Regions from separate parts of the Variovorax terrae genome, predicted to be linked through region 1. Evidence: predicted binding sites of a transcription regulator. Region 1 holds the regulator's gene; each other region holds the start of a gene.
The links. Region 1 encodes HrcA, which represses chaperone genes, less so after heat shock. Its sites were predicted from a motif close to TTAGCACTCNNNNNNNNNGAGTGCTAA; they were not measured.
Positions count from the first base shown of each region.

Region 1 (10,052 bases):
CGGTGTTCGGACGGTGTTTCGTGAAGCGGGTTCGGGAGTGGGGCCTAGGCCAGAACTACAGAGAGCAATCGCTTCGCTCTCCAGTGGGGATTTGCTTGTCGTCTGGAAAATCGACAGGGTAGCCAGAGGCCTCGGCGACTTAATCGGTATTCTCGGCCGTCTCAAGTCTGTAGGCGCTGCAATCACGTCATTGACAGAGCCTCTAGATACTTCGTCGCCTATAGGCGAATTCACGTTTCAGATACTCGGCGCGGTCGCCCAACTTGAACGGTCGATGATCAGGGAGCGGGTGATGGCCGGTCAGGCTGCTGCCAGGGCCAGGGGGAAGACCTGGGGGACGCCTAGGGCGTTGGCTGATTGGGAAGTTGCTGCCGCTGCGGAGGCTTGGCGGTCTGGCTGGTATATGCAGTCAACGCTTGCCGAAATGCTTGGGGTATCTGTCGCGTGTCTGCGCGATCATATCCACCGGTACGAGGGTAGGGGGCGCTGGGCGGAGGCTAGGCGTTTGAGATTACCCCAGTAAAATGGACCCATGCTCGATGATCGTGCCAAGTTGTTGCTCAAAGCGCTGGTCGAGCGCTACATTGCCGATGGGCAGCCCGTGGGATCGCGCACGCTGTCCCGGGCCTCGGGGCTGGATCTGTCGCCGGCCACCATCCGCAATGTCATGGCCGATCTGGAGGAACTCGGGCTGATCGCCAGCCCGCACACCTCGGCGGGGCGCATTCCCACCGCCCGCGGCTACCGCCTGTTCGTGGACACCATGCTGACTGCGCAGCGCGAGCGGCTGGCCACGCCCAGCCTGGCTCCGGACCAACCGCAGAAGGTAATCACCAATGCCGCGCAGCTGCTGTCCAACCTCTCGCAGTTCGTCGGCGTGGTGATGGCCCCGCGCCGCACCTCGGTGTTTCGCCATATCGAGTTCCTGCGGTTGTCGGACCGGCGTTTGCTGGTCATCATCGTGTCGCCTGATGGCGATGTGCAGAACCGAGTGATCTTCACCGAGGCCGACTACTCGCAGTCGCAGCTGGTGGAGGCGTCCAACTACCTCAACGCCAACTACGCGGGCCTGGCCATCGAGCAGGTGCGCGAGCGCCTGCAGCACGAGATGGAAAAATTGCGCGGCGAGATCGCCGCGTTGATGCAGGCGGCCGTGCAGGTCAGTTCCGAGGCGTTGAGCCAGGAACAGGACGACGTGGTGATTTCCGGCGAACGCAACCTGCTGGCCGTGAGCGATTTTTCGAGCGACATGGGGCACCTGCGTCGCGCGTTCGAGCTGTTCGAGCAGAAGGCACAGCTCATGCGCTTGCTCGACATATCGAGCCGGGCCGAAGGCGTGCGCATCTTCATCGGCGGTGAAAGCCAGGTCGTGCCGTTCGAGGAACTGTCCATCGTGAGTGCCCCCTATGAGGTGGATGGCCAGGTGGTAGGGACGCTTGGCGTGATCGGCCCGACCCGCATGCCCTACGACCGCATGATCCAGATCGTGGATATCACCTCCAGGCTGGTCAGCAATGCGCTGAGCCACAACAAGTAGGCCTGGGCGGCGGTGGCGCGATCTGCCGCGTCCGGAGAAAGCACCCATATGGATGCCTTATCATCCTAGGGTGGGCCGTTAGCTCAGTTGGTTAGAGCAGAGGACTCATCAAAATGGTGACCGCCCGGGGAGACCCGGGCTGGAAAAACCGGGTGAACTCAGGGAAACCTAAAGCGTATGCCAAGGCAATCCTGAGCCAAGCCTGCCGAAGGCAGTTGTAGGCAGGAAGGTGCAGAGACTAGGACGTGAGGAGCCAAGCCGATAACCGTCCATCAGCGCCCGGCACCCTAGCGATGTGATTCGTGGGTGATGAGATAGTCCTGGGAGCGGGGAAACTCGCGCAAACCTGAATCCTTTGGTCGTTGGTTCAAGTCCAACACGGCCCACCAATGGCGTTGCAGCGCCTTGACCTCGGCTGCCCTTTCCCCGGCTCGCGTCGGGAAACCTCCATCACTTGCCCCGCTGGTTTGGCCGCGAAATGTGCGGAATAGCTCGTTTGCGTGGCCCCATGACCGACGAAATTCAGGGAATTCGTTGAGTTATCCCCAATTTGCAGGATTTGTCGCTTGGCAGCATCGAATCCGTGGATAAAACTAAGGTCTGCAATCCAAACGGCAGCCATCATGTATCTCGACAGCGACGACGAAGACAGCGGGTCGTTCCTTTCCGAACGACGAAGCTTCACGCGCAATGATGTGGCCGAATTGCTGGTGTCGGCCACATCCCTGCCAGAGCTCAGCCTCGAAGATGCCCTGAAAGTTGTGAATTTCATGAAGGCGCAGCGGTTGAAGGTCGGCACGGTGCTGTTCAAGGAGGGGGCCAAGAGCCACAACACCATCGTCCTGATTCTGCAAGGCGACATTGTGGTGTCGCAACAGCCGCCCGGCCAGGCCAGTTCGGTGGTGATGACGGTGCTGGGGGCGGGCCATCTGGTCGGCGAACTGGGCGTGCTCGACGGCAAGCCGCGCTCTGCAACCTGCACGGCCGCCACGGAGGTCGATGTCGCTGTGCTCGATCAAGTGGATCTGGAGCAGCGGATCTTTCGCGAAGATCCCCCCGTCGGCGTTGCGCTGCTCCGCGCCATCCTGATGCAGGTCGCAGAACGGCTGCGGGCCACCAATCACCGGGTGTTCATGCTGAGCCAGATCGTCGACAGCATGCAGATGGAAATCAAGGACCAGCAGGAGCAGGGCGAATCCGCAATACGGACATTGCCTCCCGCCTCGTCGCCTCTCTCTTCCGCCAGGCCCCGGTTGCCGGTCGGACCCCGGCCGGCGAATGCCCACCGCCGGACTCGACCAATGGATGACGCGCCGAACGTGAATGCAGACTCCACACGCAAGCCCGAGTTGAAGCCTGACATCCGCCGCCGTCGGCAAGGGAAAGACTTCAGATCCACTTATCCGATGAGTGGCCCGTCTCAGTGAAGCTTGAGGCAGGCGAAAAATACCGTGCTATAATCTCTGTCTTCGCGGCTGTAGCTCAGCTGGATAGAGTACTTGGCTACGAACCAAGGGGTCGTGGGTTCGATTCCTGCCAGCCGCACCAAATGGATAGCCCTAGAACTGAAAGGTTCTAGGGCTTTTTCCATTTCTGAGCCCGCTTCTGTCGGGGAAATCGGGAGATATGGGCTCGCTTCCCATGGCCTCCCTGTGGGCTCGAGTTCTGGTGTCGACCCTGGCCGGTTCTGTCACGGAGGGCCGTCGATGCGTGCTGCGTCAAAGCGCTTTCTCCAATGGCCACGCCGGGCAATTCCAATGCGTGAATCGGGTATGGTTGTGCCATGAGCAAAGCCTTCACACGGGAGACCGAGTCGGACGATGACGACGAAGTCTCCCTGCCGCCCTTGCCTGCAGGCGGCAAGAACTACATCACGCCGCAGGGCTACGCGCGGCTGCGTGCGGAGTTCTCGATCTGATCGACAACGAGCGTCCCAAAGTGGTGGAGATCGTGCACTGGGCCGCGAGCAATGGCGATCGCTCCGAGAATGGCGACTATCTTTATGGCAAGAAGCGTTTGCGCGAAATCGATCGGCGCATCCGCTTTCTGACCAAGCGACTGGAGATCGCGGAAGTGACGGACCCAGCGGTGCATCACGGCAGTGACCAGGTGTTTTTTGGTGCAACCGTGACCTATGCCGATGCGTCAGGCGAAGAACGCACGGTGACCATTCTGGGCATCGACGAGGCCGATAGCGCGCAAGGCCAGGTGAGCTGGATTTCGCCGATCGCCCGGGCGCTGCTCAAGACACGCGAGGGCGACGAGGTCAAGCTCATGACGCCCGCCGGCGTGCAGCAGATCGAGGTGCTGCAGGTGCGCTACCCGGCGCCACTGCCTCGCTGACGCCGCTGGTTCAGTGCGAGGGCTGCGCGCCCGCTGTACGCTGCACTCGCAGGACCGACGGCGTGCGCTTGAGCTGCCGCAGGACGGCATCCAGATGCGCGCGGTCGCGCACGGCGATCACGAAGCGCAGGTCGGTGGCGTCCTGTGCCGCTTCGTCTCCCATGTCCACGTGCGTGATGTCCGCCTCCGCTGCTGCCAGCGCGGCGGCGATGCGGGCCAGCACCCCCTTGCCGTTGCTGACGGTGATCACCACGCCGGTTTCGAAGGTGCGGGTGGGCTCGTCCGACCACTCAACGGCGATGAAGCGTTCGCTGTCCTTGTGCTGCAGGCGCTTGGCCACGGGGCAATGGTCGGTGTGAACCACGAGGCCTTCGCCGCGCCCGAGGTAGCCGACGATGCCGTCGCCCGGAATGGGACGACAGCATGGGGCGTACTGCACCGAGGCGTTCTCGCTGCCGTCCAGTATGACGGCGCCCTGCGACACGGTTTCATGGGCGGTGTAGCGCTCGCGGCTCATCAGCAGGGCATTGGGGCGTTCGCCCTTTTCGGTCATCAGGGTCATGAGCCGTTTGGCCACGATGCTGGCGATGCGCTTGCCCAGGCCGAGGTCGGTCAGCAGTTCGGCCCGGGTGCGGTTGCCGGTGAAACGCAGCAGCTTGTCCCAGATCGGCTGGTGGCTGGCGTCGTCATCGGGCAGCTTTTCCATCCCTTCGGCCCGCAGGGCCTGGGTCAGCAGCTTTTCTCCCAGGCCCTGCGATTCGGTCTGGGCCAGGGTTTTGAGGTGGTGGCGGATCTTGGAGCGTGCGCGGCCGGTACGCACGAAGCCGAGCCAGGCCGGATTGGGCGTGGAGACCGGCGCGGTGATGACCTCGATCACGTCGCCGTTCTTGAGTTCGCTGCGCAGCGGTACCTGCTCGCCATTGATCTTGGCCGCGACCGTGCGGTCGCCGATGTTGCTGTGGATGGCATAGGCGAAGTCCACCACCGTGGCGCCGCGCGGCAGCGCCATGATCTGGCTCTTGGGGGTGAACACGTAGACCGCGTCCGGAAACAGGTCGACCTTGACGTGGTCCCAGAACTCGGCGGCATCGCGTGTCTCGTACTGGATGTCCAGCAGCGACTGGAGCCATTTGGTGCCCAGCCGCTCGCTGGTGGCGCCGCCCGGTTCGCTGGCTTTGTACAGCCAGTGGGCGGCCACCCCCGATTCGGCCACCACATGCATGGCTTCGGTGCGCATCTGGAATTCCACGTTCACGCCCGAAGGGCCCACCAGCGTGGTGTGCAGCGACTGGTAGCCGTTGAGCTTGGCAATCGCGATGTGGTCCTTGAACTTGCCCGGCACAGGCTTGTACATCTGGTGCAGGATGCCGAGGGCGGTGTAGCACTCTGTCACGGTGGGCACGATCACGCGGAAGCCGTAGATGTCCGTGACCTGGGCAAAGCTCAGGCGCTTCTCGTCCATTTTGCGGTAGATCGAGTACAGGGTTTTCTCCCGGCCCGAAATGCGCACCCTGACGCCGGCGGCGGTGAACGCCGCTTCCACCTCGCGCTGCACCTTCTGGAGCAGGTCCCGCCGACGGCTGCGGGCCTTGGACACGGCCTTGGACAGGATGGCGTAGCGCCAGGGGCGCAGGTGGCGGAACGACAGATCCTGCAGTTCCCGGTAGGTCTGGTTCAGGCCCAGCCGGTGCGCGATGGGGGCGTAGATGTCGAGTGTTTCGGACGAGATGCGCGCCCATTTCTCGCGCGGCACGTCCGACAGCGTGCGCATGTTGTGGGTGCGGTCGGCCAGCTTGATCAGGATGACCCGCACGTCACGGGCCATGGCCAGCAGCATTTTGCGGAACGACTCGGCCTGGCTTTCCTCGCGCGTGGTGAACTGCAGCTTGTCGAGCTTGGTGAGTCCATCCACCAGCTCCGCCACCGGAGCGCCGAAGCGCTCGATCAGGTCCGGCTTGGTGACGCCGCAGTCCTCGATGGCATCGTGCAGCAGAGCGGCCATCAGAGCCTGCGCGTCGAGCTTCCATTCGGCGCACTGGGCGGCCACGGCAATCGGATGGGTGATGTAGGGCTCGCCGCTGTTGCGCAGCTGGCCGAGGTGGGCCTCGTCGGCGAAGCGGTAGGCGAGGCGAACCTGCTCGATGTCAGAGGCATCCAGGTAGTCGAGCCTGGCGGTGAGCGCGGCAAAGCTGGCCGCGGCCGCGTTGGCGGCGGCCGGGCTGTTGGCTGTGGTTGGCTGCGGCAAGGGAGACGGCTTGCCCGCGCCGGAAGGGGGATTCAGCACCGCGCTCATCCCCTAAATGTAGCGTGGGGATGACAAAACGGTGCAATGCAACAAAAAAGCACCGCATGGCGGTGCTTTTTTTGTCGAAAGCGGCAAACAGCGGTCAGTTTGGCACTTTCTTGAGCATTTCCAGGCCGATCTTGCCTTCGGCGATCTCACGCAGCGCGGTAACGCCGGGCTTGTTCTTGCTCTCGATCTTGGGCGCGTGACCCTGGCTCAGCATGCGCGCGCGGTAGGTCGCGGCCAGCACCAGTTGGAAACGGTTCGGGATCTGTTGCAGGCAATCTTCAACGGTGATGCGGGCCATGAAGTTCTCCGGGGTCAGGTGATGTTGAGTGCTTGGAAGGTGTCGGCTCGGGCGCGGCGCTGGGCCGCAAACTTGAGCCGCTGGGCGTGAACAATCGCTTTCAGGTCGAAAAGCGCTCGCTCAAATAACTCGTTGATTATAACGAAATCGAATTCCCGGGCTTGCGCCATCTCCAGCGCGGCATTTCTGAGGCGCAGCTCGATGACTTCGGCCGAGTCCTCGCCGCGGCGCTCGAGCCGTGAGCGCAGCTCTTCCCAACTGGGCGGCAGGATGAAGATCAGCACCGCGTTGGCGAAGACCTTCTTGATCTGGAGGGCGCCCTGGAAGTCGATTTCCAGGATCACGTCCGCTCCCTGGACGATGCGGTCTTCGATGGCTTTCTTGGAGGTGCCGTAGCGCTGGCCGTGCACATGGGCCCATTCGACGAAGGCTTCGGCGAGCACCATGCCGTCGAACTCCTGTTGCGACACGAAGAAGTACTCGCGCCCGTGCTTTTCCTGGCCGCGCGGTGCGCGCGTGGTGTGGGAGACCGAGGGCTGCACACGCGAGTCGAGCTCCATCAGCGCCTTGACCAGGCTGGACTTGCCGGCCCCGCTCGGGGCCGCAACGACAAAGAGATTTCCGGGATAGTCCATGTGAAATGGGCGTTGGATGCTATGAATATAGGAGCGTCACTCGATGTTCTGCACCTGCTCGCGCATCTGCTCGATCAGCACTTTCATGTCGACCGAGATGCGCGTGAGCTCCAGCGCCGCGGATTTGGAGCCCATGGTGTTGGCCTCGCGGTGCAGCTCCTGGATCAGGAAGTCGAGCCGCTTGCCGACCTCGCCGCCCTTGGCCAGGAGGCGCTCGATTTCATCAAGATGGGAGGCCAGCCGGGTCAGTTCCTCGGCCACGTCGATGCGGATGGCGAAGGCCGTGGCCTCGGTCAGTGCGCGGTCCTGGGCGGCTTCGGGGAGGGCCGTGCCTTCGGCCAGGGCCATGGCCTCTTTCCAGCGTTCCACGAAGCGGTTGCGCTGCTGCTCGACGAGCTGCGGCACCAGCGGCCCGGCTTGCTGGGCCAGGGCGCGCAGCTGCATCAGGCGGTCGCGCAGCATGACGGCGAGCCGCTCGCCCTCGCGTTCGCGTGCGGCCAGCAGGTCTTTGAGTGCCTGGTCGGCCAGCTGGGCCACCGCGCCGCTCCAATCCGTGTCCGTGGTGCTGTCGGTGGCGGACAGGCGGATGACATCGGCCACGCTGAGGGCCGCGGCGTCCGGCAGCCAGGCGCGCACGCCGTCCTGCAAGGCATTGAGCCGCTGCAGCAAACGCGGCGAGGGGTCGGGCAGGAGGTTGGACGACGAGCTTTCGATCGCGGCGCGGACTTCCACCTTGCCGCGCTTGAGCCGGGCCGTCAGCAGTTCGCGCAAGGCCGGCTCATGCTGGCGCAGTTCCTCGGGCAGGCGAAACGTCAAGTCCAGGAAGCGGCTGTTGACCGAGCGGATTTCAAGCCCCAGGCGGCTGGACGTATGGCTCCTGGCGTCGGCATCGGACCCCGCGGCAGCCGCGCTGCGCTGGGTACTGGCGTAGCCGGTCATGCTGTAAACTGGCATGGAGATTTGCTGAAGCGTTGCTAGATTGTCGAGAATAACCGGGAAAACCCGGTATCGATCCGTCCGAGGCTCACCCACCCCAAATTATGTCAAAGGTCAAACCAGCGCCGTTGCCACCCGATACCGTGATTGGCGGCTATCGCGTGGTGCGCAAGCTGTCGGCCGGGGGCTTCGGGGTGGTCTACTTGGCGGTGGACAACGAAGGCCAGCAGGTCGCCATCAAGGAATACCTGCCCTCGTCCCTGGCCACGCGGGCACCGGGCGAGTTGCTGCCCCAGGTGCAGCCCGAAAAGCTGTCCCTGTACCGCCTGGGCCTCAAGAGCTTCTTCGAGGAAGGCCGTTCGCTCGCGCAGATCTCGCACGCTTCCGTGGTGAGCGTGCTCAATTTCTTCCGTGAGAACGAAACCGTCTACATGGTGATGAACTACCTGGAAGGGGCGACCCTGCAGGATTTCATCATCACTGCGCGCGAGCTGAAGAAGCAGAAGGTGTTCCGCGAATCCACCATCCGCTCGCTGTTCGACGAGATCCTGCGAGGCCTGCGCATCGTGCACCAGCACAAGATGCTGCACCTGGACATCAAGCCGGCCAACATCTTCATCACCGACGACAACAAGGCCGTGATGATCGACTTCGGCGCCGCGCGCGAAGTGCTGAGCAAGGAAGGCAACTTCATCCGCCCGATGTACACGCCCGGCTTCGCCGCACCCGAGATGTACCGTCGCGACTCGTCCATGGGCCCGTGGACCGACATCTACGCCATCGGCGCCTGCATCTACGCCTGCATGCAGGGCTACCCGCCCAACGACGCGCCCCAGCGGCTCGAGAAGGACCGTCTGGCGCTGGCCCTCTCGCGCCTGCGCGGCGTGTACTCCGACAACCTGATCGAGGTGGTGGAGTGGTGCATGTCGCTCGACCCGCTGTCGCGCCCGCAGTCGGTGTTCGCGCTGCAGAAGGAGCTCAGCCGCGAAGGCGAGCGCCGCTACACCAAGCTCACGGTGGGCGAGAAGATGCGCCTGCAGTTCGACAACATGGTGTCGGACGGCAAGAAGAACCTGCGCAAAGCCACCGGTTTCGGAGCCAAGCTCAAATGAAGTTTTCCGTCTTCCAGGTCAGCCGCCGGGGCGGCCGCGAGAAAAACGAAGACCGCATGGGCTATTGCTACACGCGCGAGTCGGGGCTGTTCGTGCTGGCCGACGGCATGGGCGGCCATCCCGAGGGCGAAGTGGCCGCGCAATTGGCCCTGCAGACCGTTTCGGCGCTGTACCAGAAGGAGGCGCGGCCCACGGTCAAGGATGCGACCGAGTTCCTGGCCTCTGCGCTGATGGCGGCGCATCACCAGATCATCCGCTACGCGAGCGAAAAGGGCATGCTCGACACGCCGCGCACCACGCTGGTGGCCGCCGTCGTGCAGGGCAACAGCGCCATCTGGGTGCACTGCGGCGATTCGCGCCTGTACGTCGTGCGCGAAGGCGAGTTGCTCACGCGCACGCGCGACCACTCCTACATCGAGCAGCAGAACGCGGGCGTGATCCGGCTCGACCGCATCAACCGCAACATCCTGTTCACCTGCCTGGGCTCGCCCACCAAGCCCGTGTTCGACGTGACCGGGCCGGTGGTGCTGCAGCAGGGCGACAAGATCCTGCTGTGCTCCGACGGCTTGTGGGGCAGCCTGAACGACAACGAGATCGTGCGCCTGCTGAGCGCGCAGTCCGTTTCCGACGCCGTGCCCGAACTCGTGGAGCAGGCGCTGCGCAAGGGCGGCGAGCACAGCGACAACGTGACCGTGGTGGCGCTGGAGTGGGAAACCCCCGATTCCTTCGAGTCCACGCGCGGCATCTCTACCGACAGCATCAGCGATGGCGTGTTCGCCTCCACCATCCAGGCCGGCGTGCTCGACACCATGGTCGAGGATCTCGATGACGCCGCCATCGAGCGCTCCATCGCCGAGATCAACGAGGCCATCCGGCGCTCCGCCGCACGCAAGGCCTG
Region 1 covers NZ_JALGBI010000002.1:770,337-780,388, forward strand. Annotated here, with positions in the region: gene MMF98_RS19160 (recombinase family protein) at 1-523, shown strand, start outside; gene hrcA (heat-inducible transcriptional repressor HrcA) at 533-1,537, shown strand; gene MMF98_RS19170 (cyclic nucleotide-binding domain-containing protein) at 2,161-2,964, shown strand; tRNA gene MMF98_RS19175 (tRNA-Arg) at 3,009-3,085, shown strand; partial or broken gene greB (transcription elongation factor GreB) at 3,321-3,880, shown strand; gene MMF98_RS19185 (RelA/SpoT family protein) at 3,891-6,173, opposite strand; gene rpoZ (DNA-directed RNA polymerase subunit omega) at 6,268-6,471, opposite strand; gene gmk (guanylate kinase) at 6,486-7,106, opposite strand; gene MMF98_RS19200 (YicC/YloC family endoribonuclease) at 7,143-8,060, opposite strand; gene MMF98_RS19205 (serine/threonine protein kinase) at 8,147-9,154, shown strand; gene MMF98_RS19210 (PP2C family protein-serine/threonine phosphatase) at 9,151-10,052, shown strand, end outside.

Region 2 (10,052 bases), on a different contig from region 1:
CAGGGCAAGAAGGAAACGGACGAGCCGTCGGGGTGTCGGGAGCGGGGGCGCTGAGGGCACGGACGCTATTGTGCCGGGGGGTGTGCCTGGATGAAAGAAACCCGTCGCGGACTTACCACGACGGGCTCCATAAAGTGCCGGCCAGGCGCATTCAGGCGTATTCGGCCAGCGCCTTCTTCATCTTCTTCATCGCGGCCGCCTCGATCTGGCGGATGCGTTCGGCACTCACGCCGTAGTCGGCGGCCAGTTCGTGCAGCGTCATGCCGCCCGAACCGTCGTCATTGACCTTGAGCCAGCGTTCTTCCACGATGCGGCGGCTGCGCTCGTCCAGGCCTTCGAGCGCGGCGGCGATGCCGTCGCTGGCCAGCACGTCGCGCTGGCGCGACTCGATCAGCGCGGTCGGCTCGTGGCGGGCGTCGGCCAGGTAGGCGATCGGGCCGAAGCTGTCCTCGCCGTCGTCCGACGGGCCGGGATCGAGCGTCACGTCGCCGCCCGACAGGCGGGTTTCCATCTCGATCACTTCCTCGCGCTTGACGTTCAGCGTGCGCGCCATGAGCTCGATTTCGCGCTCATTGAGGGTGTCGCGGTGGGTGGCGGCGTCTTCCGCGGCGGCATCGGCCTTGAAACCCTGCTTCATCGAGCGCAGGTTGAAGAACAGCTTGCGCTGGGCCTTGGTGGTGGCCACCTTGACCATGCGCCAGTTCTTCAGGATGTACTCGTGGATTTCGGCCTTGATCCAGTGCAGCGCGTAGCTGACCAGGCGCACGCCCTGGTCGGGGTCGAAGCGCTTGACGGCCTTCATGAGGCCCACGTTGCCCTCCTGGATCAGGTCACCGTGCGGCAGGCCATAGCCCAGGTACTGGCGGGACACGGACACGACCAGCCGCAGGTGCGACAGCACCAGCTTCCCGGCCGCTTCCAGGTCGTTGTTTTCCTTGAATTTTCTGGCGAACTCCTGCTCTTCCTGCAAGGTCAGCAGGGGCAGGCGGTTGGCCACCGAAATATAGGCATCCAGATTGCCGAGCGGGGGCACCACAGCCCACGGATTGGCAACGGCAAGTGCGGTGACAGAGGTTCCAGCCTGATGGGTCATACCAGAATTCCTTTCTCTAGAGATCCATGTTAGCACTCCCTTCGATAGAGTGCTAAATGGAAAGTTCAATCACCTCCATAGCCAGGGTTGTGCCCTGGCCGTGGCCGATGTCGATCTGGAATGTGACTGCGGTCAATCCACCGGTGTTGACCTTCAAATGATTGATTCTCATGGGATTTTCAAGAGCCCGGGCTCTTCTGCCGGAAGACCCGGCGGGAAGCGGGGCTTGCTGGGCGGCCGGACAGCCGGGTCCGGTTAGCGCCGCGCCTGCCCCGCAGGCCAGGCCGCGCCCGGGCACCTGGAATGTGAGCCGGCCCTAACCTAATGCACAGGCTCCGGCACGGCATGGGCGGTGCCGCCGGTGGTCAGCGCGACGGCGACGGCCGCCGCAGGGTTCATGCTGTCGACCATGGAACTCGGGATCAGGATGGTCGTTCCGCGCTCCTTGGTGGTCTCGTAGATGATGTTCATGGCGCGCAGCTGCAGCGCGCCCGGCTGGTTGGCATAGATGCGGGCCGCCTCCACGAACTTGCCGGCGATCTCCGCCTCGGCCGTTCCCAGGATGATGCGGGCCTGCTTCTCGCGCTCGGCCTGGGCCTGGCGCGACATCGCGTCCTGCAGCGCCACCGGGATCGCCACGTCCCGGATCTCGACCGAGCTGACCGTCACACCCCATTCGACGGTCTTGCGCCCGATGTCCTCGCACAGCTGGCGGTCGGCCGCCCGGCGGTCGGACAGCAGCGCCGCCAGCAGCGACGACCCGATCATTTCGCGCAGCGAGGTTTGCGCCACGCGGTCGATGGCCTGCCGGTAGTCCGTGATCGCCAGCGCCGCCTTCTGCGCGTTGTGCACGCGCCAGAAGATGATGGCGTCGACGTTCACCGGCACGGTGTCCCGGGTCAGCGCCTGCTCGGCATTGAAGGCAGTGGTCTGGATGCGCTCGTCGATCACGGCGACCACGTTGTCCACGATCGGGATGATCATGAACAGCCCGGGGCCCTTGACGCCCTGCAGCTTGCCGGCGCGCAGCACCACGAACTTCTGCCAGGTGTTGGCCATTTTCAGGGACAGCGCGACGAGGGCCGCGGCCACCCCGAAGGCGATGCCCAGGCCCAGCCAGCCCAGGGTGGCGAGCAGTGCGCCGAGGGCGCCCAGCACGGCGACGATGAAGAGGGTGATCATGTTCATGGCATCACTCCTGTGAACAGGATCAGCATGCCCGCGGCGCAAGGCCGCGTCTGTGCGCTATCGCACGCTGGCGGGCCGGCCGCCTGTGCGGCAGAGCCGGCGCGGGAGTAGACTGGTTGGCCGGACTGCCCAGGAGATGTCGATGGCCCCCGCTGCCGATCCGCGACACAACCGGCTGCTTGCGGCGCTGCCGCCGGCCGAGTGGGCGCGCTGGCAGGCACTGCTGGAGCCTGTGGCGCTGCCGCTGGGCACGGTGCTCTGCGAATCCGGCGCCAAGCCGGCGCATGTGTACTTCCCGACCACGGCGATCGTCTCGCTGCTCCATGTGCTGGCCGACGGCGCGTCGGCCGAGATCGCCGTCGTCGGCAACGAGGGCATGGTCGGCATCTCGCTGTTCATGGGCGGCGGGTCGACCCCCAGCCGCGCGGTGGTGCAAAGCGCCGGCCAGGGCTGGCGCCTGCGGGCGGGCCTGCTGCTGCAGGAGTTCGAGCAGGCCGGCCCCGTGCTGCATCTGCTGCTGCGCTACACCCAGGCCCTGATCACCCAGATGGCGCAGACCGCCGTGTGCAACCGCCACCATTCGCTGGACCAGCAGCTTTGCCGCTGGCTGCTGCTGAGCCTGGACCGCCTGCCGTCCAGCGAGCTGGCGATGACGCAGGAACTCATCGCCAACATGCTGGGCGTGCGCCGCGAGGGCGTGACCGAGGCGGCCGGCCACCTGCAGGCTGCCGGGCTGATCCGCTACCAGCGCGGCCACATCACCGTGCTCGACCGGCACGGGCTCGAGCAGCGGACCTGCGAATGCTATGCCGTGGTGAAGAAGGAGTACGACCGCCTGCTGCCGCCGTAGCCCGCGCGTGCGGCGCCTGGGCGTGCGGGGCGTGGGCTCACCAGAGCGCCGAGTCGCGCAGGGCGAGGTGCTTGCGGCGCGCCTGTTTGCGGCGGCGCAGCAGGGTGCCGGCCGCCAGGGCCGCCAGAACCAGGACGGCCAGGGTCCACTCCAGGGTGGACAGATCGCGGCCCAGCAGGGAGGCCATGAGCCAGCCCAGTCCCTGCAGGCCCAACCAGATCAGCGCCAGCACCAGGGCGCTTGCCAAAATTCCTCGAAACATGCTCCGTGCCTTTCACACAATCGACAGCCCCTCGATGGCCAAGACTGAGCAAACGGTCAAAGAGGGCGCGTGATTCTCGCATCCTTGCGCGAGGGGGCCGGGGCGAGGGGACATCGCCGCCCGTGCCGCGCCGCGCAGGCACGGCGCCGAGGTTGCAGAAGTTAGCGGTGGCTTACCAGCGGATGCCAAGCCGGCTGAACAGCTTGCTCAGCACGAACAGCGGCCCCACCCACAGGTATTGCAGGTCCTCGAAGAAGGACGGCTTCTTGCCCTCGATCTTGTGGCCGATGAACTGGAAGATCCAGGCCACGACGAAGATGGCGAGCGACAGCTTGAAGGCCATCGCGCCCATGGCCAGCACCAGGGCCAGCAGCAGGCCCGACCACAGCACCATGGTGACGAGGAACACCACCGACAGCCGGGCGTAGTACACCACGCTGGCCGCGAGGAAGGCATAGGCCACCCAGGGATGCGCGGCGTACATCATGCCCACGATGCTGAGCATGATGGCCGGGATGGCCACGAAGTGGATCAGCTCGTTGGTCGGGTTGCGGTGGCTCTCGCCGTAGTGGGCGAGCAGCTGGTCCACCCGGCGTGTGCCGGCGGCGGGGGCGTGGGTGTCGGCGGCGGTCGTCATGGGGCTGTCTCCTGGGCTGTATTCTTGGAACAATGACCTGATTCTGGAGGTCCGCGGCCATGCAAGACAGTCAAAAATACGACATTTGGAGCGTCGCCACCACCGTGGCAACCCTTGAGGACGCGCACCGCCTGGCGCGCGAGGTGCTGGCGCAGCAGCTTGCCGCCTGCGCGCAGATCGAGCCGATCGAATCGCTGTACCCCTGGCAGGGGCGGCTGTGCGAGGAGCGCGAATTCCGGCTCACGTTCAAGACCGCCCCGGCGGCCCGCACGGCGCTGGAGCGCTGGCTGAAGGCGCATCACCCCTACGAGCTGCCGCAGATCGTTGCTATGAAATACATAGCAGACAAAGACTATGCCGCCTGGACCTTGGCCCAATTGGGGCCGCAATCTGGCGCCTGACAGGCCGCGCCGGGGCAATGCGGGCAAAATCCTTTCCAGACCCACTGAACGCTTTCATTCCCCCATGCTCAGCACACCCGCCGCCCGCGCTCCCCTGCACACCCGAACCATCACCTTCCGCGGCTATGCCCGCGAGGACGGGCTGTGGGATATGGAGGGCGAGCTGCACGACAGCAAGCACTACAGCTACGCCAGCGGCAGCCGCTCCATGCCCGCGGGCACGCCGATCCACCACATGCACCTGCGCGCGACGGTGGACGACCGCCTCTGCATCCATGACATCGAAACCTCGATGGAGAGCACGCCGTTCGGCGAATGCCGGTCCGCCGATGCCACCATGAAACGCATGATCGGCCAGACCATGGGCCCCGGCTGGCGCCAGGCGATCGACCGCGCCATCGGCGGCGTGCAGGGCTGCACCCACCTGCGCGAGCTGCTGTTCAACCTGGCGACGGCGGCCTTCCAGACCATCCCGCATGCGCGCGAGGTGCGGCGCCGCGAGGCCGGGCAGCCGGCCGTCGAGGGCGGCGATCCGCCGTTCTACATGGGCAAGTGCATGACCTGGGACTTCAACGGCCCGGTGGTGGCGCGCGTGGCGCCGCAATTCGTGGGCTGGGCAAAGCCGGGGCGCAAGCCTGATTGATTTGCTGCTGCGATAGGCGGGCGCCGTGCCTGTGCCGCACGCCTGTACCGCGCCTGCGCCCAAGCGTGCGCCCAGGCAGCGCGGCCCTCGCCGCAGCCCCCTGCGGGGTGAGCCGCTGCAGTACTCAAAACAGGCGAACCGGATGGGCTCGGGTTTGACAACGGCGGTCCGTTGAGACCTCGCAGCCTGTTTTTCCGTGCTTCGCGCCTGCGGCTCTGATTGGGCCGCGCGGCCTGGGCGCACGCTTGGGCGCGAGAGGAGATGGTGGTCCGCGAAAGAGCTTGGGAACGCAGGGGCGCAGGGGCGCAGGGGCGCAGGCATTTTCATTAGGCGCGCAACCCGCCCGCTCGCCCAAAGCCTGCTGCCGGGGCGCAGCGCTTGCGCCACCGATCAAGAGCTCCGGGCGCGAAGCGCGGAAAAACGGGCCAGGCCATCGCAGCGGACGACAAGTGTCAAACCCAAGCCACTGAGGCCCGCCCGTTTTGAGCACTGCAGCGGCTCACCCGAAGGGGCCGGGGCTCTGGTGGCGCAAGCGCTGCGCCCCGGCGGCAGGCGCTTCGCCGGAGGAAAACCTCCAACCAAGAATCAAGCCAGCAAAATCAAGCCAGCAAAGCCTGCGCAAACTCCCGAGCGCTGAAGGTTTCCAGGTCTTCGAGCTTCTCGCCCACGCCGATGAAATAGACGGGGACCGGCCGCAAGTCCGGGTGAATCTGGGTGCGCTCGCGCGCCCAGAGGGCAATGGCAGCCAGCACGCCGCCCTTGGCCGTGCCGTCAAGCTTGGTCACGATCAGGCCGGTGAGCTGCAGCGCGTCGTCGAAGGCGCGCACCTGGGCCAATGCGTTCTGGCCGGTGTTGCCGTCGATCACCAGCAGCACCTCGTGCGGTGCCGTGGCATCGGCCTTGGTCACCACCCGCTTGATCTTGCGCAGCTCCTCCATCAAATGCAGTTGCGTCGGCAGGCGCCCGGCCGTGTCCACCAGCACCACGTCCTTGCCGCGCGCCCGGCCCGCGGTGACGGCGTCGAAGCTCACGGCGGCCGGGTCGCCGCCTTCCTGGCTGACGATCTCCACGGTGTTGCGGTCGGCCCAGACGCCAAGCTGCTCGCGCGCCGCGGCGCGGAAGGTGTCGGCCGCGGCCAGCAGCACCGAGGCGCCCTCGGCCGACAGGTGGCGCGTGAGCTTGCCGATCGAGGTGGTCTTGCCCGCGCCGTTGACGCCCGCCACCATGATCACGGTGGGCTTGTGCTGGCCGATCACCAGCGGCTTCTCCAGCGGCGCCAGCAGCTCGGCGATGGCGTCGGCCAGCAGGCCCTTGACGGCGGCCGGGTCGGTGGTCTTGGTTTCCTTGACGCGCCGCCGCAGATCGTCCAGCAGGTGCTGGGTGGCCTTGACGCCGGTGTCGGCCATCAGCAGGGCGGCTTCCAGCTCTTCATACAGCGCATCGTCGATCTGCGTGCCGGTGAACACGGTGGCGATGCTCGAGCCGGTCTTGCGCAAGCCGGCCTTGAGCTTGTCGAGCCAGCCCTTGCGCGAGGGCTCGGGCGCGGCGGGCGCCGGGCTGGCAGCCACGGCGGGCGCGACGGCCGGCGGCACGGAAACGGGGGCTGCGGCGTCGGGCAGCGCGGTGGGAGCAGGGGGGGCGGGCGGTGCTTTTTTCTTGAAGAAACTGAACATTGGGCGGTTTTCTAGAATCACACCATTCTATGAAACGACTTCTCCCAGCCCTTTCCTTCGTCCTGGGATTGGCCTTCACGGCCGGCGCCAGCGCCCAGACCCCCGTCAAAACCGAACAATTCACCCTCGCCAACGGCATGACGCTGATCGTCAAGCCCGACCGGCGCGCGCCCACGGCCGTGCACATGGTCTGGGTGCGCGTGGGCTCGCTGGACGAGGTGGACGGCACCTCGGGCGTGGCGCATGCGCTGGAGCACATGATGTTCAAGGGCACGCCGACGCTGCCGCCGGGCGAGTTCTCGCGCCGCGTGGCGGCGCTGGGCGGGCGCGAGAACGCCTTCACCACGCGCGATTACACCGGCTACTACCAGCAGATCCCGGCCGGCCGGCTGGAGGATGTGATGAAGCTCGAAGCCGACCGCTTCGCGCACAACCAGTGGCCTGACGAGGAGTTCCGCAAGGAGATCGAGGTGGTCAAGGAGGAGCGCCGCATGCGCACCGAGGACGTGCCGCGCTCGCTGCTGTACGAGCAGCTCAATGCCGCGGCCTTCATCGCCTCGCCCTACCACCGCCCGGTGGTGGGCTGGATGAGCGACCTCGACGCCATGACGCCCGACGACGTGCGCGACTTCCACCGCCGCTGGTACGTGCCGGCCAACGCCACCGTGGTGGTGGTGGGCGACGTGGAGCCGGCCCAGGTGCATCGCCTGGCCGAGAAATACTACGGCGGCATCCCGGCGCGCGCCGTGCCCGCGCGCAAGCCGCGCACCGAGCCCGTGCAGGCGGGCATCCGCCGCCTCGAATTCAAGGCGCCGGCCGAGCAGGCCTACGTGACGCTGGCGTTCCGCGTGCCGCAACTGGCCTCGCTCACGGCGCCCCAGCCGTCCGACGAGGACGCGCTTGCCCTCACGGTGCTGGCGGCCGTGCTCGACGGCTACGAGGGCGCGCGGCTGGCCCGCGCGCTGACCCAGGGGCCCGACCGCGTGGCCGACAGCGCCGGCGCGGGCAACGGCCTGTTCGGGCGCGGGCCGCAACTCTTTGTGCTGGATGGCGTGCCGGCGCAGGGCAAGACCGCGGAACAGGTCGAGGCCGCGCTGCGCGCCCAGGTGGCGCTGGTGGCGCGCGAGGGCGTGAGCGAGGCCGAGCTCAACCGCGTCAAGACGCAGTGGGTGGCCGGCGAGGTCTACAAGCTCGACTCGCTGATGAACCAGGCGCGCGAACTCGGCAGCTACTGGATCCAGGGCCAGCCGCTGGACGCCGGCGAGCGCCTGATCCAGCGCCTGCGCGCCGTCACGGCGCAGCAGGTGCAGGCGGTGGCGGCGCGCTACTTCGGCGACGACCAGCTCACCGTCGCCACGCTGCGCCCGCAGCCTCTGGACAAGAACCGCGCGCCGCGCCCGGCGGCACCCGGCGCCGCGGGAGAGATGCGATGAACCCGAGCACTATGAAAACAATAGCAAAGAACAACCGCTGCACCTGGACGTTGGCCGCTTTTCTCTCATTTTTCGGGATGAATGCCGCTTTCGCGGCCCTGCCGATCCAGCACTGGACCCAGGCCAGCGGCGCGCAGGTCTATCTGGTCGAGAGCCCGGGCATCCCGATGCTGGACGTGCAGATCGACTTCGACGCCGGCGCCCGCCGCGACCCGGCCCCGCAGGCCGGCTTGGCCAGCGTCACCGCCGACATGGCTTCCAAGGGGCTGCTGGCGCGCGGCGCCGAGCCGGCGCTCGACGAGAACGCGCTGAGCCAGGCCTGGGCCGACCTCGGCGCCTCGTTCGGCGCCGGCGCGGGCAACGACCGCATGAGCTTCTCGCTGCGCTCGCTGACCTACCCCGACCTGCTGGACCGCGCCGTGCGGCTGGCCGCGCGCCAGCTTGGCGAACCCGCGTTTCCCGAGGCCGTCTGGCTGCGCGAGCGCGCGCGCCTGAACGCCGCGCTCAAGGAGGCCAACACCCGCCCGGCCACCCTGGCCGGCCGCGCCTTCGCCCAGGCCGTCTACGGCGGCCACCCCTACGGCCAGGAGATGACCGAGGACAGCCTCGCGCGCATCGGCGTGGCCGACATGCGCGCCTTCTACGGCGGCCTGATCGCGCCCTGCCGCGCCAAGGTGAGCCTGGTCGGCGCGGTCACGCGCGCGCAGGCCGATGCGCTGGTGCAAACCCTGCTGTCGCGCCTGCCCCAGCCTGCTGCCTGCGCGCCGCTGCCTGTACTGCCCGAGGTGTCGCCGCTGGCCGCCGCGCGCGAGCAGCGCATCCCGTTCGCCTCGGCCCAGGCCCAGGTGCTGATCGGCCAGCCGGGCTACCGGCGCAACGACCCCGACTTCTTCGCGCTCACCGTGGGCAACTACATCCTGGGCGGCGGCGGCTTCGTCTCGCGCCTGACCTCCGAGGTGCGCGAGAAGCGGGCCCTGAGCTACAGCGTCTACAGCTACTTCGCGCCCGGCCTGCATGCGGGCGCCTTCACCGTAGGCCTGCAGACCCGGCCCGACCAGGCCGACGCGGCGGTGCGCGTGGCGCGCGAGGTGGTTGCCAAGTTCGTGGCCGAGGGGCCGACCGAGGCCGAGCTCAAGGCCGCCAAGGACAACCTGATCGGCGGCTTCGCGCTGCGCATCGACAGCAACCGCAAGCTGCTGGACAACGTGGCCAACATCGCCTGGAACGGGCTGCCGCTGAACTACCTCGACACCTGGACGCAGCAGGTCGGCCAGGTCAGCGCGGCCCAGATCAAGGCCGCCTTCGCGCGCAAGCTGCAGCCCGAGCGCATGGTGACCGTGGTGCTGGGCGGCACGCCCTGAATCGGAAACGCGGCCGCCCGCGGCCCGCGGTGCGCCACAATGGCGGCGACATGACTTCTCCCGACACCCAACCGCGCCGCGCGCCGGCCCCGAAGGGCCGCCCCAAGGGCAGCCGCCCGGCGCCGGCCGCGGCGCCGCACGAGGTGCGCATCATCGGCGGCCAGTGGAAGCGCAGCAAGCTGCCGGTGGCCGACCGGCCCGGCCTGCGCCCCACGCCCGACCGCGTGCGCGAAACCCTGTTCAACTGGCTCGGCCAGGACCTCACGGGCTGGCGCTGCATCGATGCCTTCGCCGGCAGCGGCGCCCTGGGCTTCGAGGCCGCCTCGCGCGGCGCGGCCGAGGTGCTGATGCTGGAGCAGGACGCGGCGCTGGTGGCGCGGCTTGCGGCCGTCAAGACCCGGCTGGGCGCCGCGGCGGTGCGCATCGAGCGCGGCGACGGCGTGGCGGCGCTCGGGCGCGCCGCGCCGGGCTCGGTCGACCTGGTGTTTCTCGACCCCCCGTTCGAGGCGGA
Region 2 covers NZ_JALGBI010000001.1:623,056-633,107, forward strand. Annotated here, with positions in the region: gene rpoH (RNA polymerase sigma factor RpoH) at 152-1,093, opposite strand; gene MMF98_RS02820 (slipin family protein) at 1,415-2,281, opposite strand; gene MMF98_RS02825 (Crp/Fnr family transcriptional regulator) at 2,424-3,131, shown strand; gene MMF98_RS02830 (hypothetical protein) at 3,169-3,393, opposite strand; gene MMF98_RS02835 (Mpo1 family 2-hydroxy fatty acid dioxygenase) at 3,566-4,030, opposite strand; gene cutA (divalent-cation tolerance protein CutA) at 4,090-4,431, shown strand; gene MMF98_RS02845 (DUF2889 domain-containing protein) at 4,496-5,074, shown strand; gene ftsY (signal recognition particle-docking protein FtsY) at 5,674-6,747, opposite strand; gene MMF98_RS02855 (M16 family metallopeptidase) at 6,777-8,180, shown strand; gene MMF98_RS02860 (M16 family metallopeptidase) at 8,177-9,541, shown strand; gene rsmD (16S rRNA (guanine(966)-N(2))-methyltransferase RsmD) at 9,592-10,052, shown strand, end outside.
Region 2: rpoH (RNA polymerase sigma factor RpoH) is a predicted target of HrcA. The motif match lies at 1,123-1,149, and genes of this name have one in related genera.

Region 3 (10,052 bases), 380 kb from region 1:
CCACGGCCTTGATTTCACGGTCATTGAGCTTGGCCGCCACATCGGTCATCTGCGGGCTGTTCTTGCGGCCGCCGTCGCGGAAGGAGGTCAGCTGCGCGGCGGTATAGTCGGCATGCTGGCCGGACAGGCGCGGGTACTGCGAGGGGATGCCGGCACCGTTCGGGCTGTGGCAGCCGGCGCAGGCGGCGACCTGGCGGTCGGCGATGCCGCCGCGGTAGATGCGCTCGCCCAGGGCCACGAGCTCCTTGTCCTTGGCGAAGCCGGGCTTGGCCTTCTTGGCGGTGACCCAGTAGGCGATGTTCTTCATGTCGTCATCGGACAGCGCCGTGGCGAAGCCCTTCATGATGGCGTTGTTGCGCTTGCCCGACTTGAAGTCCTGCAGCTCCTTGACCAGGTACTCCGGGTGCTGCTGGGCCAGCTTGGGGTTGGCCGGGGTGCCGGAGTTGCCGTCGGCGCCATGGCAGGCCGCGCAGACAGCCGTGAAGCTGGCTTCGCCCTTGACCAGGTCGGGCTTGGCGGCTTTCTTCGGCTCCACTTTGGCCTCGGCGGCTTTTTCGTCGGCGGCGAAGCCGGAGACGGCGGTCACTGCCAGCAGGGCAGCGGTCGTGAGGGTGGCAAGCAACTTCATGGGGGGATCGAATTTATTGCGCAAAACCCCATGATTCTACAATGCCGATCCGGGTTTCCCCGCAATTCCAAAGCAGCTCATGAACTCTACCCCTGGCGATACCGCCGGCGCCAAACCCGCCACCACCGTGGCATTGGGCTGGTTGCACACCGCCAAGTTCCTCACCACGGCGCCCCAGTTGCAGTACCTGCCGCCGCTCGAGGTACCGGAAATCGCCTTCGTGGGACGCTCGAACGCCGGCAAATCCACCTGCATCAACACGCTGACGCAGCAAAAGCGGCTGGCCTTCGCCTCCAAGACGCCGGGGCGCACGCAGAGCATCAACCTGTTCACCCTGGGCAAGCAGGGCGTGACCGACGCGGTGCTGGCCGATCTGCCAGGCTATGGCTACGCCGCCGTGCCCAAGAGCGACAAGCTGCGCTGGCAGCAGGTGATGGCCAACTACCTGATGACGCGCGAGAACCTGCGCGGCGTGGTGCTGCTGTGCGACCCGCGCCACGGCTTGACCGAGCTGGACGAGATCCTGCTGGAGGTGATCCGCCCGCGCGTGGAGGAAGGCCTGAAGTTCCTGGTGCTGCTGACCAAGGCCGACAAGCTCAACAAGACCGAGGCGGCCAAGGCGCTGTCCATTGCGCGACTGCAGGCCGGCGGCGGCGAGGTCAAACTGTTCTCCGCCCTGAAGAAAAAAGGGGTGGATGAAGCGGCGCTGCTGCTGTGGCAGTGGGCTCATCCGGATTCGGACCCGGCCGCCTGAGTTTCGCCGCCCCGCGCCCGGTTTTCAAGCCAGATCGGCCCGATGTCCAGGTGGGACGGACATCAGCCGCTATCATTTTTGCAGCAAATGATTGAAACCTTCCAGCAGGCCCTGCCGCACGGCATCACCCTCAGCTGCCGTGCCGCCGGACGGCGCGGGCAGCCCGTGCTGATGTTCCTGCATGGTTTTCCCGAGGCTGCGTTCGTGTGGGACGAATTGCTGCTGCATTTCGCCCGGCCGGAACACGGCGGCTACCGCTGCATCGCACCCAACCTGCGCGGCTACGAGCGCTCGAGCGCGCCCGCCGAGGTGTCGGCCTACCGCGCCAAGCACCTGGTGCAGGACATCGCGGCACTGATCCGGATCGAGGGGGCTCCGCTCGAATGCCTGGTGGCCCACGACTGGGGCGGCGCCGTGGCCTGGAACCTGGCCAACCAGTGGCCCGCACTGGCGCACCGGCTGGCCATCGTCAACTCGCCGCACCCGGGCACCTTCCTGCGCGAACTGCAGACCAGCCCGAAGCAGCGGGCCGCCAGCGCCTACATGAACTTCCTGATCCGCCCCGACGCGGAAGCGTTGCTGGCCGAGCACGATTTCCGCCGGCTCTGGGAGTTCTTCACCAACGGCGGCGGCGCGGCCTGGCTCACCGACGACGTCAAGGACCAGTACCGCGCGGTCTGGGGTCCGCGCGCCGACAGCGCCAGCGGCCTGACCGGCGGCTGCAACTACTACCGCGCCTCGCCGCTGCGGCCGCCGCGCGGCGACGACCCGGGCGCCGCGGCCATCGCGCTGCCGCGCGAGATGCTGACCGTGGACCTGCCCACGCTGGTGGTCTGGGCGCTGGACGACATCGCGCTGCCGCCCGAGCTGATCGACGGGCTCGACGACTACATCCCCCGGCTCACGCTCAGGACAGTGGAACATGCCACGCACTGGATCGTGCACGAGCAGCCGCAGCTCGTGGCGCGGCTGCTGGGTGATTTTTTGCTACAGAATCAATAGCATCCAATGACCGCCTGACGAGGACATCCGGGCCATTTGACCCTGAATTTCAGTACACCGGCGGCTCGCCCGGCGGGCGCGACTTGAAACGCTTGTGAACCCAGTAGTACTGGGCCGGCATGGCGTCGATGTAGCCCTGCAGGCGCTGGTTCATCAGCGCGGTGTCGGCCTGCGGGTCGTCGCTCGGAAAATCGGTCCAGGGCGCCAGCACCTGCACCTCGTAGCCTGTGGGCGTCATGCGGGTCACCACCGGCACCACGCGCGCGCGCCCCAGCCGGGCGAAGCGCGAGAGCGAGGGCACGGTGGCCGCGCTCACCCCGTAGAACGGCACGAAGACCGATTCCTCGGGGCCGAAGTTCATGTCGGGCAGCAGGTACAGCGGCTCGCCCTCGCGCAGCGCCGCCACGATGGCCTTGACACCGTCGGCCCGGCCGAACAGCCGGGCGCCGCCAAAGCGCTGCCGGCCGGCCAGGATCCAGGCGTCGAGCACCTTGTTGGCCTGGTCGGTGTAGATGGTGGTGTAGCGGCGCGGCAGCTGCTGCGTGAGCGCCGTCCAGCCGGCGTCCAGGCCCACGAAATGCGGCGCGAAAATGACCGTGGGGGCCTCGCCCCGCAGCGCCTCCAGCGCGCCCGTGAGGTGCAGCCGGCGCCGCACCGCCCCGGGGGTGCCGTGCCAGAGCCAGCTGCGGTCCAGCCAGGCCTGGGCGAAGTGGATGAAGACCTGCCGCGCCAGCGCCTGGCGCCGCTGCGGGGTCCAAGCCGGGAAGCACAGCGCCAGATTGGTCTGGACCACGCGGCGGCGCGGCACCGCCAGCAGGTAGAGGGCCCAGCCGAGCAGCCAGCCCAGCGCGCGCACCCAGGCCAGCGGCAGCACGCTGAGCAGGCGCATGAACAGGACTCCGAGGTGGGACAGCATCGGCCGGGTTCCTCAGGCGTCCTCGCGCGGCTGCTTGTAGCGCGCGTAGCCCCACAGATAGGCGTCAGGGCGCTTGAGAATGAGCTGCTCCATCGCCGCATTCAGGGCCGCGGCCGCCACCTCGCCGGGCTGGTCCAGCGGCAGCGCCAGCGGCTCGACATGGATCACGTAGCCCCGCCCGCCCGGCAGCCGCTCGCCCCAGGTCATCAGCAGCGGCGCCCCGGTCTGCTGCGCCAGCCGCAAGGCCAGCGTCATGGTGTAGGCCGGCCGGCCGAAGAACGGCGCCCACACGCCCAGGCCCTCGGGCGGCACCTGGTCGGGCAGCATGCCGATCACCCGCCCCTGCTTCAGCGCCTTGAGCAGCATGCGCACGCCGCCGGTGCTGGCGGGCGCCAGCTCCAGGCCGCAGGCCGAGCGCCCCTGCTTGAGCAGCGCGTCGAACCAGGCGCGCTTGGCCGGCCGGTACAGCGCCATCATGGGGCCGCGCTGCGTCCCGAAATGCGCCATCTGCGCCTGCGGAATCACCTCGAAGCAGCCCAGATGGGGCGTCATCAGGATGGCGCCCTTGCCCTGCGCCAGCGCGGCCTCCAGCAGCGCCGCCCCCTCCCAGCGAAGCAGCGCCTGCTTGTGTGCGGGCGGCCGCAGCCAGATCCAGGGCAGTTCGCTGGCCAGCCGGCCGGCGCCGGCGATCGCGCCGCGCGCCCGCGCGAACGGTACGCCGGCCTGGACGATGTTTTCATGAAAGCGCCGCCGGTACGTGGGCGAGCCCAGGTACACCAGCCAGCCCAGCGCCGCCCCCAAAGCATGCAGCAGGGACAGGGGCAATCGGGCGCTCAGGCGAAAAAGAAACTGCATGCGGTAAAATAACGGCGTCGCTGAGTTAAATGAGCAACTTGCAGGGCGACGTAAAACAAATCTGCTAAAGCGTTCGCCAGGGCTCCGAAGCTCAGGGCAACGCCCAAAAGCTGAACACAGGAGTTTATTCAAAATGGCGAACGATTTTCTCTTCACGTCCGAATCGGTTTCCGAAGGCCACCCCGACAAGGTCGCCGACCAGATCTCGGATGCAATCCTCGACGCGATCTTCCAGCAGGACCCGCGCAGCCGCGTGGCCGCCGAAACGCTGACCAACACCGGCCTCGTGGTGCTGGCGGGCGAGATCACCACCAACGCGCACGTCGACTACATCCAGGTCGCGCGCGACACCATCAAGCGCATCGGCTACGACAACACCGAGTACGGCATCGACTACAAGGGCTGCGCCGTGATGGTCTGCTACGACAAGCAGTCCAACGACATCGCCCAGGGCGTGGACCACGCGAGCGACGACCACCTGAACACCGGCGCCGGCGACCAGGGCCTGATGTTCGGCTACGCCTGCGACGAAACGCCCGAGCTGATGCCCGCGCCCATCTACTATGCGCACCGCCTCGTGGAGCGCCAGGCCCAGCTGCGCAAGGACGGCCGCCTGCCCTTCCTGCGCCCCGACGCCAAGAGCCAGGTCACGATGCGCTACGTGGACGGCAAGCCCCACAGCATCGACACCGTGGTGCTGTCCACCCAGCACAGCCCGGACCAGAGCGAAACCTCGACCAAGATGAAGGCCAGCTTCAATGAAGCCATCATCGAGGAGATCATCAAGCCGGTGCTGCCCAAGGAATGGCTCAAGGAAACGCGCTTCCTGATCAACCCGACCGGCCGCTTCGTCATCGGCGGCCCGCAGGGCGACTGCGGCCTGACCGGCCGCAAGATCATCGTCGACACCTACGGCGGCGCCTGCCCGCACGGCGGCGGCGCGTTCTCGGGCAAGGACCCGAGCAAGGTCGACCGCTCGGCCGCCTACGCCGCGCGCTATGTGGCCAAGAACATCGTGGCCGCGGGCCTGGCCAAGCAATGCCAGATCCAGGTCGCCTACGCGATCGGCGTGGCCAAGCCGATGAACGTGACGGTCTACACCGAAGGCACGGGCGTGATTCCGGACGACAAGATCGCCGCGCTGGTGAACGAGCACTTCGACCTGCGGCCCAAGGGCATCATCCAGATGCTGGACCTGCTGCGCCCGATCTACGAAAAGACCGCCGCCTACGGCCACTTCGGCCGCGAAGAGCCCGAGTTCAGCTGGGAGCGCACCGATCGCGCCGCCCAGCTGCGCAACGCGGCCGGCCTCAAGGGCTGAGCCGTTCCACCCGGCGCAGCGCCTGCCCCATCCCTGCCAGCCGCCTTCGGGCGGCTTTTTCATGAGGGTGCGACCCAGCCCCCTTTGACACCAAGGTTCAGGCCGGCGGCTGGCCCTGCCCGGCGATCTGCTCGCGCAGCCGCTCCTCCTGCTCGCGCAGCTCGGGCGTGAAGGCCTCGCCGAAGTCCTCGGCTTCGAAGACCTGCCGGATCTCGACCTCCGACTCGCCCAGCATCGGGTTGGGGCAGCGCCTGACCCAGTCGATCGCCTCCTGCAGCGAGGCGCATTTCCAGATCCAGAAGCCGGCGATCAGTTCCTTGCTCTCGGCGAACGGCCCGTCGGTCACCGTGCGGTTTGGGCCCGAGAAGCGCACGCGGGCGCCCTTTGCGCTGGGATGCAGGCCCTCCCCGGCCTGCATCACGCCGGCCTTCACCAGCTCCTCGTTGAAGCGGCCCATGTCGGTCAGCAGCTGCTCGCTGGGCATCACGCCGGCTTCACTTTCCGGGGTGGCCTTGATCAGAATCATGAATTTCATATCGCTCTCCTTGTTGGGTTGCGGAACATTCTCGCTCCACCTGCACGACGCTCCGGCCGGCGCGGTATCGACATCGGCACGGCTTTTTTCCACCCTTGGCCAGGGCCGCATCTTGAAACCCCGGCAAAAGCCTTTATGATTAGCACTCGCAAGGATTGAGTGCTAACAAGCGCCGAGATCCGGCAAGTTAACGGGTGCCAACCTTCGGGTTGGTACTTTTTGATGTCCCAACCCATTGTTTCAGAACAAGGAGATGCAATGAAACTTCGTCCCCTGCACGATCGCGTGATCGTCAAGCGCATTGACAGCGAAACCAAGACCGCTTCGGGCATCGTGATCCCCGACGCCGCCGCCGAGAAGCCCGACCAGGGTGAAGTGCTGGCCGTGGGCCCCGGCAAGAAGAACGACAAGGGCGACATCAGCCCGGTCGGCGTGAAGGTCGGCGACCGCGTGCTGTTCGGCAAGTACAGCGGCCAGACCGTCAAGGTCGATGGCGACGAACTGCTCGTCATGAAGGAAGAAGACCTCTTCGCCGTAGTCGAAGCCAAGTGATTTTGCGGGGCCGGCCTGGCGCCCGCCCCAATTGATTCAGACATTTAATTCTTGGAGCTATTCAAATGGCAGCAAAAGACGTAGTTTTCGGCGGCGAAGCCCGCGCGCGCATGGTCGAGGGTGTGAACATCCTGGCCAATGCGGTCAAAGTGACCCTGGGCCCCAAGGGCCGCAACGTGGTGCTCGAGCGTTCGTTCGGCGCCCCCACCGTGACCAAGGACGGCGTGTCCGTGGCCAAGGAAATCGAACTCAAGGACAAGCTGCAGAACATGGGCGCCCAGATGGTCAAGGAAGTCGCTTCCAAGACCTCTGACAACGCTGGCGACGGCACCACCACCGCCACCGTGCTGGCCCAGGCCATCGTGCGCGAAGGCATGAAGTACGTGGCCGCCGGCATGAACCCGATGGACCTCAAGCGCGGCATCGACAAGGCCGTGACGGCCCTGGTCGAGCAGCTCAAGAAGGCCTCCAAGGCCACCACCACCTCCAAGGAAATCGCGCAAGTCGGCTCCATCTCGGCCAACAGCGACGAGACCATTGGCAAGATCATCGCCGACGCGATGGACAAGGTCGGCAAGGAAGGCGTGATCACTGTCGAAGACGGCAAGTCGCTGGACAGCGAACTCGACGTCGTCGAAGGCATGCAGTTCGACCGCGGCTACCTGTCGCCCTACTTCATCAACAACCCCGAGAAGCAATCGGCGCTGCTGGACAACCCCTTCGTGCTGCTGTTCGACAAGAAGATCAGCAACATCCGCGACCTGCTGCCCACGCTGGAGCAAGTGGCCAAGGCCGGCCGTCCGCTGCTGATCATTGCCGAAGAAGTCGAGGGCGAAGCCCTGGCCACGCTGGTCGTGAACACGATCCGCGGCATCCTGAAGGTCGTGGCCGTCAAGGCGCCTGGCTTCGGCGACCGCCGCAAGGCCATGCTGGAAGACATCGCCATCCTGACGGGCGGCAAGGTCATCGCTGAAGAAGTGGGCCTGACGCTCGAGAAGGTGACCCTGGCCGACCTGGGCCAGGCCAAGCGCATCGAAGTGGGCAAGGAAAACACCATCATCATCGACGGCGCCGGCGCTGCCGCTGACATCGAAGCCCGCGTCAAGCAAGTGCGCGTGCAGATCGAGGAAGCCACCTCCGACTACGACCGCGAGAAGCTGCAAGAGCGCGTGGCCAAGCTGGCCGGCGGCGTGGCCGTGATCAAGGTTGGCGCTGCCACCGAAGTCGAAATGAAGGAAAAGAAAGCCCGCGTGGAAGACGCCCTGCACGCCACCCGCGCTGCCGTGGAAGAAGGCATCGTGGCCGGCGGCGGCGTGGCCCTGCTGCGCGCCAAGCAGGCTGCTGGCGCCATCAAGGGTGACAACGCCGATCAGGACGCCGGCATCAAGCTGGTGCTGAAGGCCATCGAAGCCCCCCTGCGCGAGATCGTCTACAACGCCGGTGGCGAAGCCTCCGTGGTGGTCAACGCCGTGCTCAACGGCAAGGGCAACTACGGCTTCAACGCCGCCAACGACACCTATGGCGACATGATCGAAATGGGCATTCTGGACCCGACCAAGGTGACGCGCACCGCACTGCAGAACGCCGCTTCCGTGGCCTCGCTGATGCTGACGACCGAAGCCATGGTGGCCGAGTCTCCCAAGGAAGAAGCCCCGGCCGGCGGCATGCCCGGCGGCATGGGGGGTATGGGCGGCATGGGCGACATGGGCATGTAAAGCCATGCGCTGCCGGAGAAGGCGCAGGGCGCGGGAACCAACCCGCCCGGCTTCTTCCGGCAATGCCAGGGCGCCCTCCGGGGCGCCCGCTCAAGAAAAAAGGCCGCTCACGCGGCCTTTTTTCTTGAGGCTGGCCCGCAGGCCCCGGGCTACTGCTGTCCCGGCGTGCCAGCTCCGGCGGCGCGCTGTCCACCTCGGCGCCATAGGCGTTGGGCCCGATCTCGCCAGGCTGTGCGGCCCAGTAGATCAGCAGAATCCAGCCCAGCAGCGGGATGAACCCGACCAGCATCCACCAGCCGCTCTTGCCGATGTCGTGCAGGCGGCGCGCGCCGACCGCCAACCCTGGCAGCAGCAAGGCGATGGCGGCGATGAAGTAGAGCCAGTAGCTCAGCATCGATGTCACGAAGAGCAGGACGAACTGGAACAGGAAGAACCACCAGAACTCGGGGCGCGCCGCGCGGCCCGAGAAATCGGTGTACTTGCGAAGGCATGTCTTGATGGCTTGTTGGAAATCCATGGGTTTTTTCCTCCTCGCAGGACCATGTCGGGGCGAAGGCCCCGCGACATGATATGCGCAAGCGTGGCGCGCGGATATGTCAAAAACGGTGGTTTTTTTACGGCACCCGCTCATTCTTTGATAGCACCTCAAGCCCGCCCCACAACGACCTGAAGCCGGAATGGCCAGAAAACCCCAGGTTGGCGGCCGCGGCGCCGCAGGCTCCCGGCAGAACGCGGGCCCCCGGGGTCAGCGGCCGGCCAGGTGCCTGGCCACGAGCAGCCACATGACGGCCCACGCGGTTCCGAAGGCCCAGCCGCCCAGCACATCGCTCGCCCAGTGGACGCCCAGCGCCACCCGGCTCAGCCCCACCAGCAGGGTCAGCCCGGTCGCCGCGCCCAGGATGTACCAGCGCTCGCGCGGCCGGCTGTGCCGGCTCGCCAGCAGCGCCCCGAAGGTCAGGAACACGACGGCGGACATGCTCGCGTGCCCGCTCGGGAAGCTCAGCCCCGAAGCGAGGAATTCGGCGAAGGCCGCGCCAGGGCGAAGCTGCCCGAACAGGGTCTTGAACAGGGACACCAGCGCGGCGGCGCTGAGGATGGACATCGCCACCAGGGCCGAAACCATGCGGGCGCCGACCAGCGCCAGGTAGCCGCAGGCGGCCACCGTGAACACAGTCAGCACGACGGTGCTGCCGAGCCCGCTGAGGTCGCGCATGACCTCGGCAACCCACGGGTGATCCGCCCTCAAGGCCTGGGCGGCGTACAGCAGGCTGGTATCGAAGCCGCGGGTATCGCCCTCGGTCACCTCGTCCGCCAGGAGGATGAACACAACGGCCAGCAGCAGGGCCGCGAGCCCGGCCAGCAGCGGCCTGATCAGCGGGCGGTAGTGATCCGGGTCTTGCAAGGCCGACCGGGAGCGGGTGATCGCGGAGCGCCAGGTCACGATGGCCTCGCGAAGCCGCTAGCGCAGGCGCCGCAGCAGCCCGGCGGTCGAGCCGTCTAGCCCCGCCACGTCGCCGGAGGCCAGGCGCGGCTCGAGGTCTTTCGCCAGCAGCTTGCCGAGTTCCACGCCGAACTGGTCGAAGCTGTTGAGGCCCCACAGCGAGCCGCTCACGAACACGCGGTGCTCGTACAGCGCGATCAGCGCGCCCAGCGAGGCCGGCTCCAGCCGATCGAGCACGAGGAAGGTGCTCGGCCGGTTGCCCGGGAAATGCCGGTGGCCGCCGGCGTCGGCCTGCCCCTGCATGAAGGCCTGGGCCTGGGCCAGCGCATTGGC
Region 3 covers NZ_JALGBI010000002.1:390,147-400,198, reverse strand. Annotated here, with positions in the region: gene MMF98_RS17305 (c-type cytochrome) at 1-628, opposite strand, end outside; gene yihA (ribosome biogenesis GTP-binding protein YihA/YsxC) at 708-1,382, shown strand; gene MMF98_RS17295 (alpha/beta fold hydrolase) at 1,470-2,384, shown strand; gene MMF98_RS17290 (LpxL/LpxP family acyltransferase) at 2,434-3,300, opposite strand; gene MMF98_RS17285 (lysophospholipid acyltransferase family protein) at 3,313-4,155, opposite strand; gene metK (methionine adenosyltransferase) at 4,289-5,476, shown strand; gene MMF98_RS17275 (YciI family protein) at 5,574-6,011, opposite strand; gene MMF98_RS17270 (co-chaperone GroES) at 6,270-6,563, shown strand; gene groL (chaperonin GroEL) at 6,629-8,278, shown strand; partial or broken gene MMF98_RS17260 (DUF805 domain-containing protein) at 8,487-8,795, opposite strand; gene MMF98_RS17255 (phosphatase PAP2 family protein) at 9,024-9,680, opposite strand; gene pgi (glucose-6-phosphate isomerase) at 9,738-10,052, opposite strand, start outside.
Region 3: MMF98_RS17270 (co-chaperone GroES) is a predicted target of HrcA. The motif match lies at 6,151-6,177, and genes of this name have one in related genera.